DNA from 2 places in the Rhodococcus sp. P1Y genome. Region 1 is predicted to be linked to the other one. Evidence: riboswitches for the same ligand, from Rfam matches in the RefSeq annotation. Region 1 holds a riboswitch; the other holds the start of a gene.
What was found. A riboswitch is a leader RNA that binds a small molecule or an ion and turns the genes downstream of it on or off. The one in region 1 is predicted to bind cyclic di-AMP.
Positions count from the first base shown of each region.

Region 2: it holds a riboswitch for cyclic di-AMP, as region 1 does, so the genes downstream of both, D8W71_RS18905 (C40 family peptidase) here and D8W71_RS09735 (transglycosylase family protein) in region 1, are expected to answer to the same signal.

Region 1 covers NZ_CP032762.1:2,085,119-2,092,361, reverse strand. The annotation lists gene D8W71_RS09755 (DUF7373 family lipoprotein) at 1-516, opposite strand, end outside; gene D8W71_RS09750 (dynamin family protein) at 698-2,524, shown strand; gene D8W71_RS09745 (GTPase) at 2,521-3,939, shown strand; cyclic di-AMP (ydaO/yuaA leader) riboswitch at 4,246-4,426, shown strand; gene D8W71_RS09735 (transglycosylase family protein) at 4,435-5,049, shown strand; gene D8W71_RS09730 (hypothetical protein) at 5,167-5,355, opposite strand; gene D8W71_RS09725 (helicase-associated domain-containing protein) at 5,417-7,243, shown strand, end outside.
Region 2 covers NZ_CP032762.1:4,110,965-4,118,207, reverse strand. The annotation lists gene trpD (anthranilate phosphoribosyltransferase) at 1-366, shown strand, start outside; gene D8W71_RS18920 (Lrp/AsnC family transcriptional regulator) at 372-647, opposite strand; gene D8W71_RS18915 (DEDD exonuclease domain-containing protein) at 697-2,421, opposite strand; gene D8W71_RS18910 (hypothetical protein) at 2,571-2,852, shown strand; cyclic di-AMP (ydaO/yuaA leader) riboswitch at 2,968-3,135, shown strand; gene D8W71_RS18905 (C40 family peptidase) at 3,152-3,712, shown strand; gene D8W71_RS18900 (C40 family peptidase) at 4,120-5,103, shown strand; gene D8W71_RS18895 (hypothetical protein) at 5,126-6,448, shown strand; gene D8W71_RS18890 (glycosyltransferase family 4 protein) at 6,463-7,243, shown strand, end outside.

The sequences.
Region 1 (7,243 bases):
CGGGTCGGTGATGGCCGTCGTCGAGGTTGCTGCCGTGGAGACGTACCCGTAGAGCATGCCGTGGGTTTTCGCGACATCGGCCGCATTTCCGCTGAGGACCGAGTTGAGGTTCTCATGGCTGCGGATGACCATCGTGGGCATTTTCGCCGTGACCAAGTTCGGGTCCACCTCGAAGGGCACCACGACGAACTCGGCCAGTCGTTGGGTCTCCACATCGAGAATGTTGTCCTTGGTGGCACGACCGAATTCCGGAGCCGGACTGGTGGGATAGCTCCCGGTATCGAGTGCAGCCGGGTCGACCGTGCTCGCCGAACTCGCATCTCCCCCAGACTTCGCGACGGGTAGGCCGTCGCTGGTGTCGGTGCCGCATCCGGCCAGTACCGCACCAGCGCAGGCAATCGCCCCTGCACGCCTCAGCCATGTTCTCGAACGCACGCGAAGATCCTCTCGGTTGAAGCCCGGCCGCGCAATGACTGCGCCGGGCTCGTTGTCGGTGTCACTGACTGTTGGATGCATCCGGCACCGCAGAAGGTTCCCGCACCGGCGCCATCAATTCCTCTCCACCGATCGACGATGGCACCGACCGCACACCGTTCCGCACATCGACGGTGGCCGGGGTTAGAGTCGACACCCGCGCAGATCCTGGCGCACGGGTGGCGATACAACGAGGGCGAACGAAGCGGAGGGGCAGCAAAACGTGAGTGACACAGGAGCGCCTGCTGCCCCGGCGACAGATCGCGCCGCGGCACTACTCGAGACGATCACCACCAAGATTCTGCGCCCGTTCCAGTACGACGCGGTCGCCGACCTCGCCGCTCGTCGCGCGTCACAGGACCTCGCCCGCACTGTCGTTGTCGTCGGAGAAGTCAAGCGCGGCAAGAGTTTCCTCGTCAATGCTCTCGTCGGGTTCCGAGACGCCTCCCCTGTCGGTGTCGACGTGACCACCTCGACCACTCTGTCGTTCACCGACACCGACGCAGGTGCACCGGGCGGGGGCGCGAAGTTGATCTATCCCGACCGCACCGAGTCGATCGCCCACGCCGAGCTGGAGGACTGGGTCTCCTGCGAAGGCGCGCACGTCCGCGATGCCCGAGCGGTGGAGCTGCCGACGCGTGCAGTGGTCTCCGTGCCCGGCAACCGGATGGGGACCACCACGGTCATCGACACCCCCGGTGTCGGCGGCCTGGACCCCTCGTACGCGGCTCTCGCAGCCGACAGTGCAGCGCGCGCCTGCGTGGTGCTCATCGTCTGCGATGCCTCCACCCCGCTCACCGCACCGGAGATGGAGTTCGTCTCCAGTGCCGGCGCCGGTGTCGAGGCACTGATCGTGGTGGTGACCAAGACGGATAAGAACGTGCGTCGATGGAGGCCGATCGTCGAACAGAACACAGCCCTTCTGCGCGAGCACCTCGGTCGTGAAATCCCGGTGCTCGCGGTCTCGAGCCTGCGGGCCGTCGTCGCCGCGGAGATGCCACCGGGCACAGCCCGCGACGCGGCCGAACATCGTTCCGGAATCACTGCGCTTCGCGCGTTGATCGAAACGAAACTCGCTGTCGCCGGAGAGCTTCCAGCGGCCAGCGGACTCCGGGCCGCAGTAGGTGGATTGAACAGTCTCGCTGACGACCTCGCCGTTCAGATCGCGGCGATCAACGATGCGGCCCGGGTGGTACCGGACCTGAACGCACAGCTCGACGAACTGAAAGAGCTCAAAGAACACTCCCAGCAGTGGGAGCAATATCTCCAACGCGATCTGACGCTGATCCGGCAGAACGCCACCGCCGAACTCGACCGACGTCTGGACGGCATCCGCGAGAAGTGGACGAGCAGGATCAACAAGAACGGGATGGAAGTGCTGCGGAAGAACCCACAGCACTTCACCGCCGAAATGGAGAGAGACTTCCAGTCGGCGATGGCCGAGTCGATGACGGTCTTTCTCGAGCAGCTCTACACCACCATCGTGAAACCACGATTCGATTCCGACGTGGTGTGGGAGGAGATCTACGAGCAGGTGGTGGCCACCCTGTCCGGCCGCACGCTCGATACGCACTCCGTCGCCGGCAAACGTCAGGGCCTTCTCGATCCCTCGATGCTGACCATGGGGGTGATGGGATCGTCGATGCTCGGCGGCATCGTCGGACTTTCCACGGTGGTGGGAGTCGGAGCAGTGGTGGGCATCGCCTGGGTGGGGTTCAACCTGGGATTTCGGGCCATGCGTGCCGGAAAGACGAATTTGCTGACCTGGATGCGGGAAACGATTGCGGCGACCAAGACAGCAACCGCCCGCACGTTCGAATCGACCATCGCGCTGGCCCGCCCGGAGATCGTGATTCGCTATCGCGAGCATCTCAAGACCTCGATCGCACAATTGCAGACCCAGGTCAAGGACGCCGAAGAGAGTGCTCGGTCGGATGCTGCCGTTCGGGAGAAGAAGCGCGACCGCCTGGAGAACAATCTGAAAGTGGTCAACGGCAACATCGCCCGCGCGGAAGCACTCATTGCCGAACTCACGGGAGCGGGTCGATGACTGCGTCTTCGATGCCGCTCGATCCGGTCCGAGCAGGACTCGACCGCGCCCTGCACTCCCTCGCGGCCCTCGGCCCGGATCTCGCCGGTCACGCCAACCGCATCGGCGCCATCTTGTGGTCTCCGCCGCGGATCGTCATCGTCGGCCGGCTCAAGGCCGGGAAGTCAACGTTGGTGAACGCCTTGATCGGCGCCAAGATCGCCGACACCGCCGCCCTCGAAGCCACCAATGTTGTCTCGGTGTACCAAGAAGGTGCACCAGCCCGCGCCGAGGCAGTGCTCCTCGACGGCACCCGGGCACCGGTACGCACCGACCGGGGGCAGATCCACGGCCTCGACGTCGCGCCGCACGACATCGCCTACCTACACCGGTGGTTGCCCTCCGCCGCAATCCGCGACTACACCCTCGTCGACACCCCTGGTCTTGCGACGTTGACGGCCGAGAACGAAGCTCGAACCCGTCGGGTCCTCATCGACGGATACGACCAGACCCGCACCGCGTCCGTCGATGCCGACGCCGCAGTGTTCTTGTTCGACGGGGCTCCGCGGGCGGACGAGATCGATTTCCTCCGCCAGCTCGGGTTCACCCCGTTGACGACCCTGGGAGTGCTCTCGCGCGCCGACGGCTTCGGCGAAGGTGCCCTCGGAGCCCGCGATCCGCTCGCACATGCGGCCGAGCACGCGACACGGCTGTCGTCCCAGCTCGCCGACACCGTGATGACCGTCGTTCCGATCGCAGGTCTGCTTGCCGAAACCTCGCACACCGGAGCTCTCACCGAAGCCGACGCCCGCGCGCTGCACGCCTTGCACGGAATCGATCCGTTCGATCTGATCGACCTGCTCGACTCCGACGACGACGCGCTCGTCCCTCCGCATATGCGCGGCCGTTTGGTCGACCTGCTCGGCGAATACGGCACGATCCACGGCCGGACCATTGCTGCGCAGGGCGCTGCAACGCTGAACGACTGGCTCGTCACGCATTCGGGTGTGCCAAGACTGCAGAATCTTCTTGCCTCTCATCTGGGTGTGTTCGCGGCGGTGAAACGGGCCAACCGCATCCTCGGCGAGCTCGACCGCCTCGCCTACAGTCGCCCCGAACGCGAGCACATTCGCGACATCGTCGATCGACTGCGGTCCGACCCGGCGCTACACACCGTCGTCCTGTTCGGACACCTCGAAGCGATGCTCGGCGCCGATCCGGCATCCCCGGTCACCCACGAATTGCGTCGTCTCGTCGAACACCGCACACCGGCACTGAAGCTTGGTCTTTCCCCTACCGCCGGGCCCGACCACGTGCGGGCCGCCGCGCAGGGCAAGCTCGCCTGGGCGCACAGCCAAGCCCTCGTCACCCTCACCGCGGCCGAAGACGCCGCGCTCGTCGCCCTGATCCACACGTACGGACATCTGAGCCGTTGACGGCAGGTGCGTCGGAAGCTGAACACTGTCGTCACTTTCGTCACTTCAGCCCCACCGGTTCTATGTGACTTCCATCACATAACGGTGAGATAACGGAAGGGCAACAGACGGGCGTCGCACGCCCTCCAACCCTGCTAGCTGCACGTTCGTTCGTGACCGAAACACCCGTTCGAAGACGTACCAACAGGGACTGGAAAAGCAACAGTTACCAAATGGTGACACTTCCGGGGAATTTCAGTACGGTCAGTGGCGGCTGAGAAACTTCGGCCGAATCCGTACCCGCAGCGCCAAACCTCGTCCCGCGGGAACGGACCCCCACCAGAACACCCAGGGGACGAGGACGGGGGACCCACACGTCCTCTCGGATAACCGGAAAGCTCTGCTCACGCAGCACTTTCCTTGGGGTGAAGCCCGATTTCGATCGGGCCGGGCTACCTCTCAGCCCGAACCCGACAGCTGACCTCGCAGGCGCCAGTGGAGAGGATTTTTACTCGTATGAGCGGACGTCATCGCAAGCCGACCACCACCGGCCGCACCGTAGCAAAGGTCGCCGTGACCGGCGCGATCATGGGCACAGCGGGCATCGCCTTCACCGGCACAGCCAACGCAGCACCCGATTCCGACTGGGATCGTCTCGCTCAGTGCGAGGCAGGCGGCAACTGGGGCATCAACACCGGCAACGGATTCCAGGGCGGACTGCAGTTCTCACCCAGCACCTGGAACTCGCACGGCGGCGGACAGTACGCAGCCTCGGCCAACCAGGCCAGCCGTGAAGAGCAGATCGCAGTCGCCGAGAAGGTTCTCGCTTCGCAGGGTTGGGGCGCATGGCCGTCCTGCTCGTCCAGCCTCGGTCTGAGCAGCTCACCTTCCGAGCGCAGCGTCCCGGTGGCGCCGAAGACCACTCCCGAAGCACCGAAGCTCCCTGACCTCACCAGCATCCCGACCGTCGACGGCACCGCAGAGGTCATCGACGGCATCACCGGTGCAGTTCAGACCATCACGAACGACCCGCAGATCGCGACGCTCATCAAGAACGCGACGCAGGGAATCCAGCTCGATCCGCAGTTGGTCGACTTCTACCAGGCGAACAAGGCGTTCCTGCCTCAGTAGTCGCGAGTACCTGAAAAACCCCGATTGCCCTGTGCAATCGGGGTTTTTTACGTACTCGCACATGTGAACGAAAATACATAGCTCCGTATGTATTTTCGTTCACATGCGCGTCAGCGTCTAACGGTTGACGACGGTCACGGGGTGGGCATACAGCAGGTCTGCCACAGGAAGTGGGAACTCGGTCTCCTCACCGTAAGGCGACAAGCCTCCCGCGCGAGTGGACGCCAATTCGCTCACCGCATGGTCACCGCGAGCGGTTTCCGGCCAGCCTGGATCGACATAGGGCTTCTTCGACTTGTTCACCATGCGCCTATTTTGACACCTGCGCTGCGCAGTACACCAGCCCAGGTCTCTAATCTGATAGACGATGACCGAAACAGCAGCGCCACCGGACCTCGCGACGTGGCTGAAGTCGCGTAGCGATACCGAACTCGTCGGCACCCTCACGCTGCGTCCGGACCTGACCGTCCCACCACCGTCGACCATCGATGTGCTGGCTGGACGGGCCGAGCAGCGTGCATCCATCCTCCGAAGTGCGGACACACTCGACACCCTGGCTCTGACGATTCTCGAGCTTCTGTCGATCGAAGGCGCTCACGAGATGCCGGTGACACGCGCGCAACTCGATTCCGCCGTCGACAAGCGCGCAAGCGTCAAAGCCGTGGACCGCGCGCTCGTCGCGCTGCGGGAACGCGCGCTCGTGTGGGGAACGAAGTCGCTGCGGATGACACCCGCGGCTCGCGACGCCGTTCCGTGGCGAATCGGCCGAATTCTCGACGCAGGCGAATCGCTCACTCCGGATCAAGTCACCGCGGCCCTCGCAGGCATCGCCGACAGCGAACGCGGGTTGCTCGACACTCTTGCGCGCTCGTCCCCCACTGGCCGTACCCGCGATGCGGCACCGGGGACCTCTCCCGATCGGCCCGTTCAGAAACTCCTTCGTGCCGGTCTGCTCACCTGGCTCGACGAGCAGACCGTCGAACTCCCCGCGCAGGTCGGCCAAGCACTGCGCGGCGAACCGATTTCGGACCCGACATCGCTGACACCGCCGAAACCGTCGACCACCAAACTCACGGTTGCCGACGTCAATTCGGCGGCTGCCGGTGAAGCGCTCGAGCTGATCCGTCATTGCACAGCGATCATCGACGCACTGTCGGCCGCGCCTGCTCCTGCGCTCAAAGCCGGGGGCCTCGGCGTGCGCGAGATCAAACGGATCACCAAAGCGGCAGGACTCGACGAGCACCGAGTGAGCCTGCTCGTCGAACTCCTCGCCGCAGCGTCGTTGATCGCGAGCGGCACTCCCGACCCGCTGCCCGCCAACGATTCCGGAGACGACTACTGGGGCCCGACGGCAGCCGTCGAATCGTGGGCCACGGCCACTCCTGCCGCTCGGTGGCTCGCCATCGCGTCGGCATGGCTCGACCTTCAACGCGCACCCTGGCTCATCGGAATGCGTGATTCGAACGACAAGCCTGTCGCAGCGTTGTCGGAGGAAGTGCGCTCGCCCGCTGCACCGCGTGACCGCCGCACCATCCTCGACTATTTGGCCGAACTCGGATCGGGCGTCGCGACGACACCCGTCGACGTCTCCCGCGGTCTCGGATGGCGACGGCCGCGCTCGTCGGCGCGTTTCGCCCTGCGCCCCACCTCGAAGATGCTCGACGAGGCCACCGCCCTCGGCATCGTCGGCCGAGGTGCCCTGTCGACACCGGGTCGAACGCTGCTGCACGGAGGTGACGCCGAGGGCGCCATGCGCACCGCGCTCCCTGCGCCGATCGACTACGTCCTCCTTCAGGCCGACCTGACATTGGTGGCACCGGGACCACTGGAACCGGACCTGCAGGATCGCATTGCACTGGTAGCCGACGTCGAATCCGCGGGCGCAGCAACGGTGTATCGCGTCACGGAAGACAGCCTGCGCCGCGCTCTCGATGTCGGCATGACCGCAACCGAACTGCACTCGTTGTTCGTCACCCATTCGCGAACGCCGGTCCCGCAGGGTCTGAGCTACCTGATCGACGACGTGGCACGACGGCACGGCCGGCTTCGCGCAGGCGTCGCAGCGTCGTTCGTCCGTTGCGAGGACCCGGCATTGCTCGCCGAGGTGCTCTCGTCGGCAGCAGCGGAGCACTTGGCTCTACGCGCCCTCGCGCCGACCGTCGCGATCTCGCAGGCCCCGCTCAACGAGGTCATG
Region 2 (7,243 bases), 2.0 Mb from region 1:
ACTCTGTCCACCACGACCACGGTTCACGTCGTCTCCGGCGGCCAGGTGACCACGACGACAATCGATCCTCGGAACTTCGGGTTCGATCTTGTTCCCATCGACGCGCTGAAGGGCGGAGATGCGGCATTCAACGCCGATGTCGCGCGCTCGGTCTTCGGCGGCGCCGACGGACCGGTCCGCGACGCCGTTCTTCTCAACGCCGCCGCAGCAATCACAGCGTTCGACGGTATTTCCGACGGTATCGATCCGCATGCCCTCGACGTGCAGCTAACGCGCGGGATCGAGCGCGCCGCCGAGGCGCTCGACTCGGGCGCGACCTCCGAGTTGCTGAACCGTTGGGTCGCGCGGTCGAACGAACTGGACTGATCGACCTACTCGCCGATGGAGAACCCTGCCTCGATATCCGCGCTGGAGTAGGACTGAAACGCGATGTGGGTGGCGGTGTTGACGACGCCGGGAACCTTGTTGATTCGCTGTGTGACTACTTCGGCGATCTGTTGGTGGTCACGGACCTTGACTATCGCGATGAGATCGACATCTCCGGCGCACGAGTACACCTCGGTGACCCCGTCCACGTCTGCGACCGACTGCGCGGTCTCGGGGATCGCGTGAGCCTCGGCGTCGATCATGACGATTGCGTTGATCATGGTGCTCCTTCACAGCTACGAACGAGTTCGTCGAACACGTGAAGCAAGCTTAGAACGCTCGTCCGCCGCTATCGTCGATTGCGTTGCGCTCGCGGCGTGACACCGTCTTGGCGGTGATGCACCAGTCCCTCCACGAACCTGCCCCGTGGACGGGCTCGCCGTAACCGTCCGTAGTGCGCACGATTCTGACGCCGTCCGAATCGAGCCATCGTGCGACCAAACCGACTTCCTCGGGCGATGCGCCGCGAAGCGGGGTGCCGTCGGGAATCACGGTTTCGGCTGCGGCAACGATCGCCTCGACAACAGGCATGGGATGAACCCGCCGCGGCGTGATCGCGGCTCCGGTGAGCCGGCCGTACCGCACTACTGCCAGTTCCCAACCGCCGTCCGGGGCTCGGCGCGCGACGACGAGTTCTGTTATCGCTGCGATCGCGCCGAGGCGGTGCATTCTGCGCAGGACATCGGCGAGAATTGCGAGCCTGTCTCGCAAGCGGGTGGCGGACTCGAAAAGCTCGGCGTCGGCCAGCGTTGTGATTCTGTCGCGGATGGTGAACAGCACTCGATCGTCGAGCCCCTTCGCGAGCGTCACGAAGCGGCCGGGTGCTGCGGAGTACTCGTCGGGTGCGACGGCACCGGATGACGCTGCGGCACATCCACCTACTGCTGCAGGCAGGCAATCGTGAACGGTCGACCGGGGGATTCGATTGGTGCATGTGCGGATGCCACAGAACTCGGCGATCAGGGCTGCGGTGTCGGCTGCGTCGGATCGAGCGGTGAAAGGGCCGATCGAATCGGGTGTGGGTGTCCGCACCACGGACAACCGAGGAAACGCCTCCGTCGTGATCGTGATCCACCAGCCCTTCTTGGGGAACTTGGACCGGCGGTTGTACGGCGGGATGTGGGCGGACAACAATCTCAGCTCTCGAACGCCCGCTTCGAGTCCGTGGGCGCATTCGACGTAATCGACGTCGACGGCGAGCCCCACCATCTCTTTCATGCGCCCGCGTGTCTCCGAGCCGGTGAAGTAGTTGCGAACACGCCGCTGCAGATTGGTCGATGTCCCGACGTACAGGACTTCGTTGCCCGGTCCCTTGAACAGGTAGACACCAGGCGACCTCGGTAGGTGGGCGGCAAGCGAACGTTTCGCGCGTTGCCCCGCCGATACGCCGGGGAGGTAATCCACGAGCTCTGCGTAGCTGTGAACGCCTTGATTACCCACCCGCTCGATGAGTGCGTGCAGAACATCGACGGTGGCTCGTGCATCGTCGAGTGCCCGGTGTGTCGGTTGTGTGCTCACTTGGAACAGTGCCGACAAAGCCGACAGCTTGACCGACGGTGCCTCGTCGCGTGTCAGCACCCGTCGCGCGAGCTTGACCGTGCACAGGACTTGAAACCGGGGCCAGGCGATGTCGAGCCGCGACGCGGCAGCCTTCAGGAATCCCATGTCGAAACGGGCGTTGTGGGCCACCAGAACCGAGCCGCGTGCGAATTCGAGAAAACTGGGAAGCACGCGCTCGATCCGCGGCGCCCCGATCAGCATCGCGGTGGTGATGCCGGTCAACTCCACGATGTACGGGGGAATGGATCGGCCGGGGTCTACCAACGTGGCGAATTCGGCGACGACTTCCCCGCCTCGGATCTTGACCGCGCCGATCTCGGTGATTGCTTCGGTGTCCGCGCTGCCGCCCGTGGTCTCGAGGTCCACGACGACGAAGGTCGTCTGGTGCAACGGAGTATCGAGTTCGTCGAAACTCAGTTGAATCGGCAGGCTCACGAATCAGGACGGTATAGCCGGGTACCGACATGGCCGGTTCGAGAGTGCGCTTCGTGCTTCGTCGAACCCGAACATGTCGGAGGGCGACGTTAGGTTCGTGAACAAGCGACCGGAAACGCGTACTGACCTACGAAAGAGATGAGGATCACATGATCGTCGATTGCGGTGATTGCGCAGTGCGGGGTGACGCATGCGCCGACTGTGTCGTGACGGTACTTCTCGGGGCCCCTGGATGGCTTGTGGGCGTGGAGGCGCGAGTCGGATCGAAGCTGCCGCGAATTGCCCTCGACCAGGAAGAGTTGGGTGCGATGGACGTGTTGGCCGAGGGCGGTCTGGTGCCTCGCCTACGGCTTGTCACCGACTCGGCGGAGGGCTCGACCGGCGGGTCGTTATCGTGCCGTGACACACCGGACGGAAGGCGCGCGATCTAGCGCCGAAACGGGCTGATTTCGGATCTTCGGCGCGTTGGGGTCGACACAGGGGTATGCCATTTCGTAATCTTCCTGAGACCTTGCGGAGTCTCGCCAATCCAAACCGGAGCGGCGTCGCAAGTCACCGCCTAATCGGGACCACTCGTGAGAGTGCCCGTACCGGGAACCCGATTTCCACTGGGGTGAATCCTGCTTCGATCGCAATACGCGGTCGAGTGGGTAGGGCTGATCTTCCCAGCCCGAACCCGTCAGCTAACTCGGTCGGCGGATGATTGGAAGAAACGGAGCATCCCCTTCTCGTGGCGTCACACACTTCTCCCCGCTCATTGCGACGAATACTCGTAGCCGGCGCGATCACTGCCGGCGTGGTAGTTCTTCCCGCAGCCCCCGCAATGGCGGCCCCCATCACCATCCCCGGAATCGGTACGTTCGAGGTTCCGGAAATTCCAGGTCTTCCGCCGCTTCCGACCGCAATCCCGGGCCTCCCCGGTGTTCCGGCTCCGGTGGCTCCGCAGGTGACCCCGGCTGCCAAGGCCGTGCAGGCTGCAGAGTCCAAGATCGGCGCGCCCTATGTCTACGGCGCATCGGGCCCGAACTCGTTCGATTGCTCGGGACTCGTCCAGTGGGCGTACAAGCAGGCCGGAATCAGCCTGCCTCGCACCAGCTACGACCAGGCCGCTGCCGGAACTCCGGTTTCGCAGGCCGACCTCCAGCCAGGTGACGTCGTGTCCTTCTACGGCGGTTCCCACTCGGGCATCTACGCGGGTGGCGGCAACGTCATTCACGCGTCGACGTCCGGTGTCCCCGTGAAGGTCGCCCCGGTCTCCTCGATGCCGTTCGACGGAGCGCGTCGCTACTGATTTCGATGAACTGCAGGATGAGCAGCACCAGATTGTGTCGCGAGGCGGCGCCATCTGGTGCTGTTCTCTTTTTCGGAGCAAATGCGGTCCGGATGGACTACGACGACACCGTTCCGTAACCTTGCCGAGACCATCGGGGATTGGTGAAGAATCCCAAGGTTCACCCAGGCCCGATCTTTCCGACTGCATTCCTGCCCGCGGTGCGTTACCAGTGGGTAGGGTTTGTTTTCTGCATTCGGCTGGTTCCAGACGGGACGGCCGTCGGGTGCAGAACACGCCGAAACTTCATCTCGTTCGATCCACCTGCTAGGAACGGAGAGTCACCTTCCGTGGCGACACCGACGATCAAGCGCATCACCCGCTCCAAACGGAGCATTCTCGCCGCGGCGGCCCTGGCGGCTTGCCTGATGGTCGCGCCGACCATTCCGGCCACCGCGCAGCCGGGCGTCGACAGTTCTTCCGATGCGCAGACCCGACTGGCGGACCTGTCGAGGGAGTCGGAGCAAACGAACGAAGCGTTGCACAACGCAGAGATCGATCTGGAGGCGAAAACAGTCGCACAGCGCGACGCCGAAGCTGCCGTCACGGTTCATCAGCAAGCGTTCGATGCGGCGGAGGCCGCGCTCGCGCAGCTGAAGCCGGCTGTGGACAAGGTTGCCAACGTCAACTACCAGGGCGGCCGCACCAACCGTCTGTTCGCGGTGATGGTGAGCGATTCGCCCCAACAGCTTCTCGACCAGATGTCGGCGCTCGACATCATCTCAGCGGAGACCGCGCGTCAGGTCGAGCTTTTCAAGCAGGCTACGTCCGACGCTGCAGCAGCCGAGGAAGCCGCACGGCTTGCCGCGGACACTGCGCGGACAGCCGCCGAACAGGCCAAGGTCGTCAGTGACGATCTGCAGTCCAAGCAGAGCGAACTGCAGGGTCAGATGGCAGAGGTCATCGCGAGCTTCAACGCCCTCTCAGGAGCAGAGCAGGCCGATCTCGCCGGTTCGCCACTCCCGCCGGGATTCGACCTGTCCAAGATCTTGTCCACTCTCGTTCCAGGCTCGAGTTCGGGTGCTCTGCAGGCCGGACTCACGCAGATCGGCAAGCCGTATGTGTGGGGAGCGACTGGGCCAGACGGATTCGACTGCTCCGGGCTTGTGGTGTGGGCGTACAAGCAGGTCGGCAAGACCCTTCCGCGGTCCAGCCAAGCACAGGCGTCAGGTGGAACCCCTATCGATCAGAAGGACCTGCAACCAGGCGACGTCGTGCTGTTCTATCCGGATGCATCCCACGTCGGGCTGTATGCAGGAAACGGCAACGTACTGCATGCGTCGACGTTCGGCGTTCCGGTGAAGGTGCAGTCGATGGCGTCGTTCCCGTACTACGGCGCACGCCGCTACTGACCGCTGGGTCGGCTCCTCCGCAGTGATTTCACGTCCGTCGCGCCTGATCGTCTCCGTTCTCTGCTGCGGCTTGGTCGTGTCCGGGTGCGCCGCGGACGGCACGTCACCCGGATCCACGCAATCGGATTCACCGACGTCCACCGCTTCGTCCAGCCCCTACGAGACGCAGCGCCGCGAAGGCACACAGGACGTTCTCGACCGGTGGGCGGATGCGATCCGCAGCAACGACGTCGACGCGCTGAAAGCGACGCTCGATCCAGCGGCAAGCGAACAATTCGTACAGTCCGAGATCCGACGAGCTGCTGCTGTCTCGGCACTACCACTGACGGACTGGAGCTACGAGCTGCTCGACGAGCCCGAAACCCCGGTTCCGTCGGAAGTGGCAGGTCCGCTCGACGCCGCCGATGTGTGGGCGCCGTCGGTCGTACTGCGTTACGCGGTCTCGGGACCCGATGCCGAACCGACTTCGCGCCAGGTCTCGCTTCTGGTCGCCGAACGCGACGACGAGTGGAAGGTCGTGTCCGACGCGGATATTCCTGGTATCGAGCGCACTACGTGGCGCGGTCCCTGGGATTTCGGGCCCGTGATCACACGGTCGGTACCGACCTCGGGCGGAGTGTCCGTCGTTGTGGGCCATCCTGACCGGTCGGTGCTCGTCGACAATCTCGCAGCCGAACTGCCGGCGGCAGTCGATGCGGTCTCGGACTTCTACGGCGACCGATGGTCGCGCACTGCCCTTGTTTTCGTGTCGGATTCGGTAGAGGAGTTCGCGGCGTCTGCAGGCGATGCGTCGGCAGCAGCCGACGTTGCTGCTGTGACGGTCTCGGATGCGGTGGTCCCGGGGGCGCCTGTGACTGGACAGCGAATCGTGTTCAGTCCTGCGGCGCTGGAACGATTGTCCGAGTTCACCACGCGGTCTGTTCTGCGCCACGAGCTGACCCACGTCGCAGCACGCGCCGACACCGTCGACGGTTCGCCGATGTGGATGCTGGAAGGATTCGCCGACTACTCCGGTTACCGAGGATCCGGCGTTCCGTTCGCACGGATCGCGCCGACGTTGAGCCGAGTCGTGGCTGTCGGCGGACCGCCTATCGTCCTTCCTGAGGACTCGGACTTCGCAGCGGGCGGATCGAGATCGACTCTCGCGTACGAGTCCGCGTGGTCGGTCTGTGCGTTCGTCGCAGAACGGTTCGGTGAACCAGTCCTGTCGAACATGTACGAGCGTCTCGCGACCGGACCGAAGTCGGCCGCCGAGACAGCGGACGCCATTGGGGCGGCCACGGGTTCGAGCGCCGAGGACTTTTTGCAGGCATGGGGGTCGTGGGTGGTCGAGCAGTCGTCCTGACCTACGGTTGTCTCATGCGTCGGACCCTGCTGGTGACGAACGATTTCCCACCGCGCCCCGGTGGAATCCAGTCGTATCTGCACAGTTTCGCTACACGCTTCCCCGCCGACGAGTTGGTGGTGTACGCGCCCCGGTGGCGAGGGGACAGTCACGTCACGTTCGATGCACAGCAGCCGTTCGAGGTCGTGCGCCATCCGACGACACTCATGCTGCCGACGCCTCTCGTCGCCCGCAGAGCGGCCGAGCTGGTCCGGTCCCACGGCTGCGAATCGGCCTGGTTCGGAGCCGCAGCCCCGTTGGCTGTGATGGCGCCTGCGCTTCGGCGTGCGGGCGCAGGCAACATCGTCGCGAGCACGCACGGCCACGAGGTGGGCTGGTCGATGGTCCCTGGCGGGCGTGCGACGTTGCGGGCGATCGGCAATTCCGTCGACACGGTCACGTACGTGAGCAAGTACACAAGGGGGCGATTCGCGTCGGCATTCGGTTCTCGTGCCGCTTTGGAACACGTCCCGCCTGGGGTGGACACCGACCGCTTCACACCGGACCCGGCTGCCAGGGAAGAACTGCGGGCGCGCTACGGGCTCGCTGATCGTCCGACGGTGCTGTGTCTGTCGCGGCTGGTCCCGCGCAAGGGCCAGGACTACCTCATTCGATCGATACGAGGGATTCGAGACCGTGTCGACGACGCGGTCCTCGTCATCGTAGGAGGGGGGCCGTACGAGGGAACTCTGCGAGCGCTGGTCGACAAGGAAGGCGTCCAGGACCACGTGATCTTCACCGGCACAGTGCCTTCTG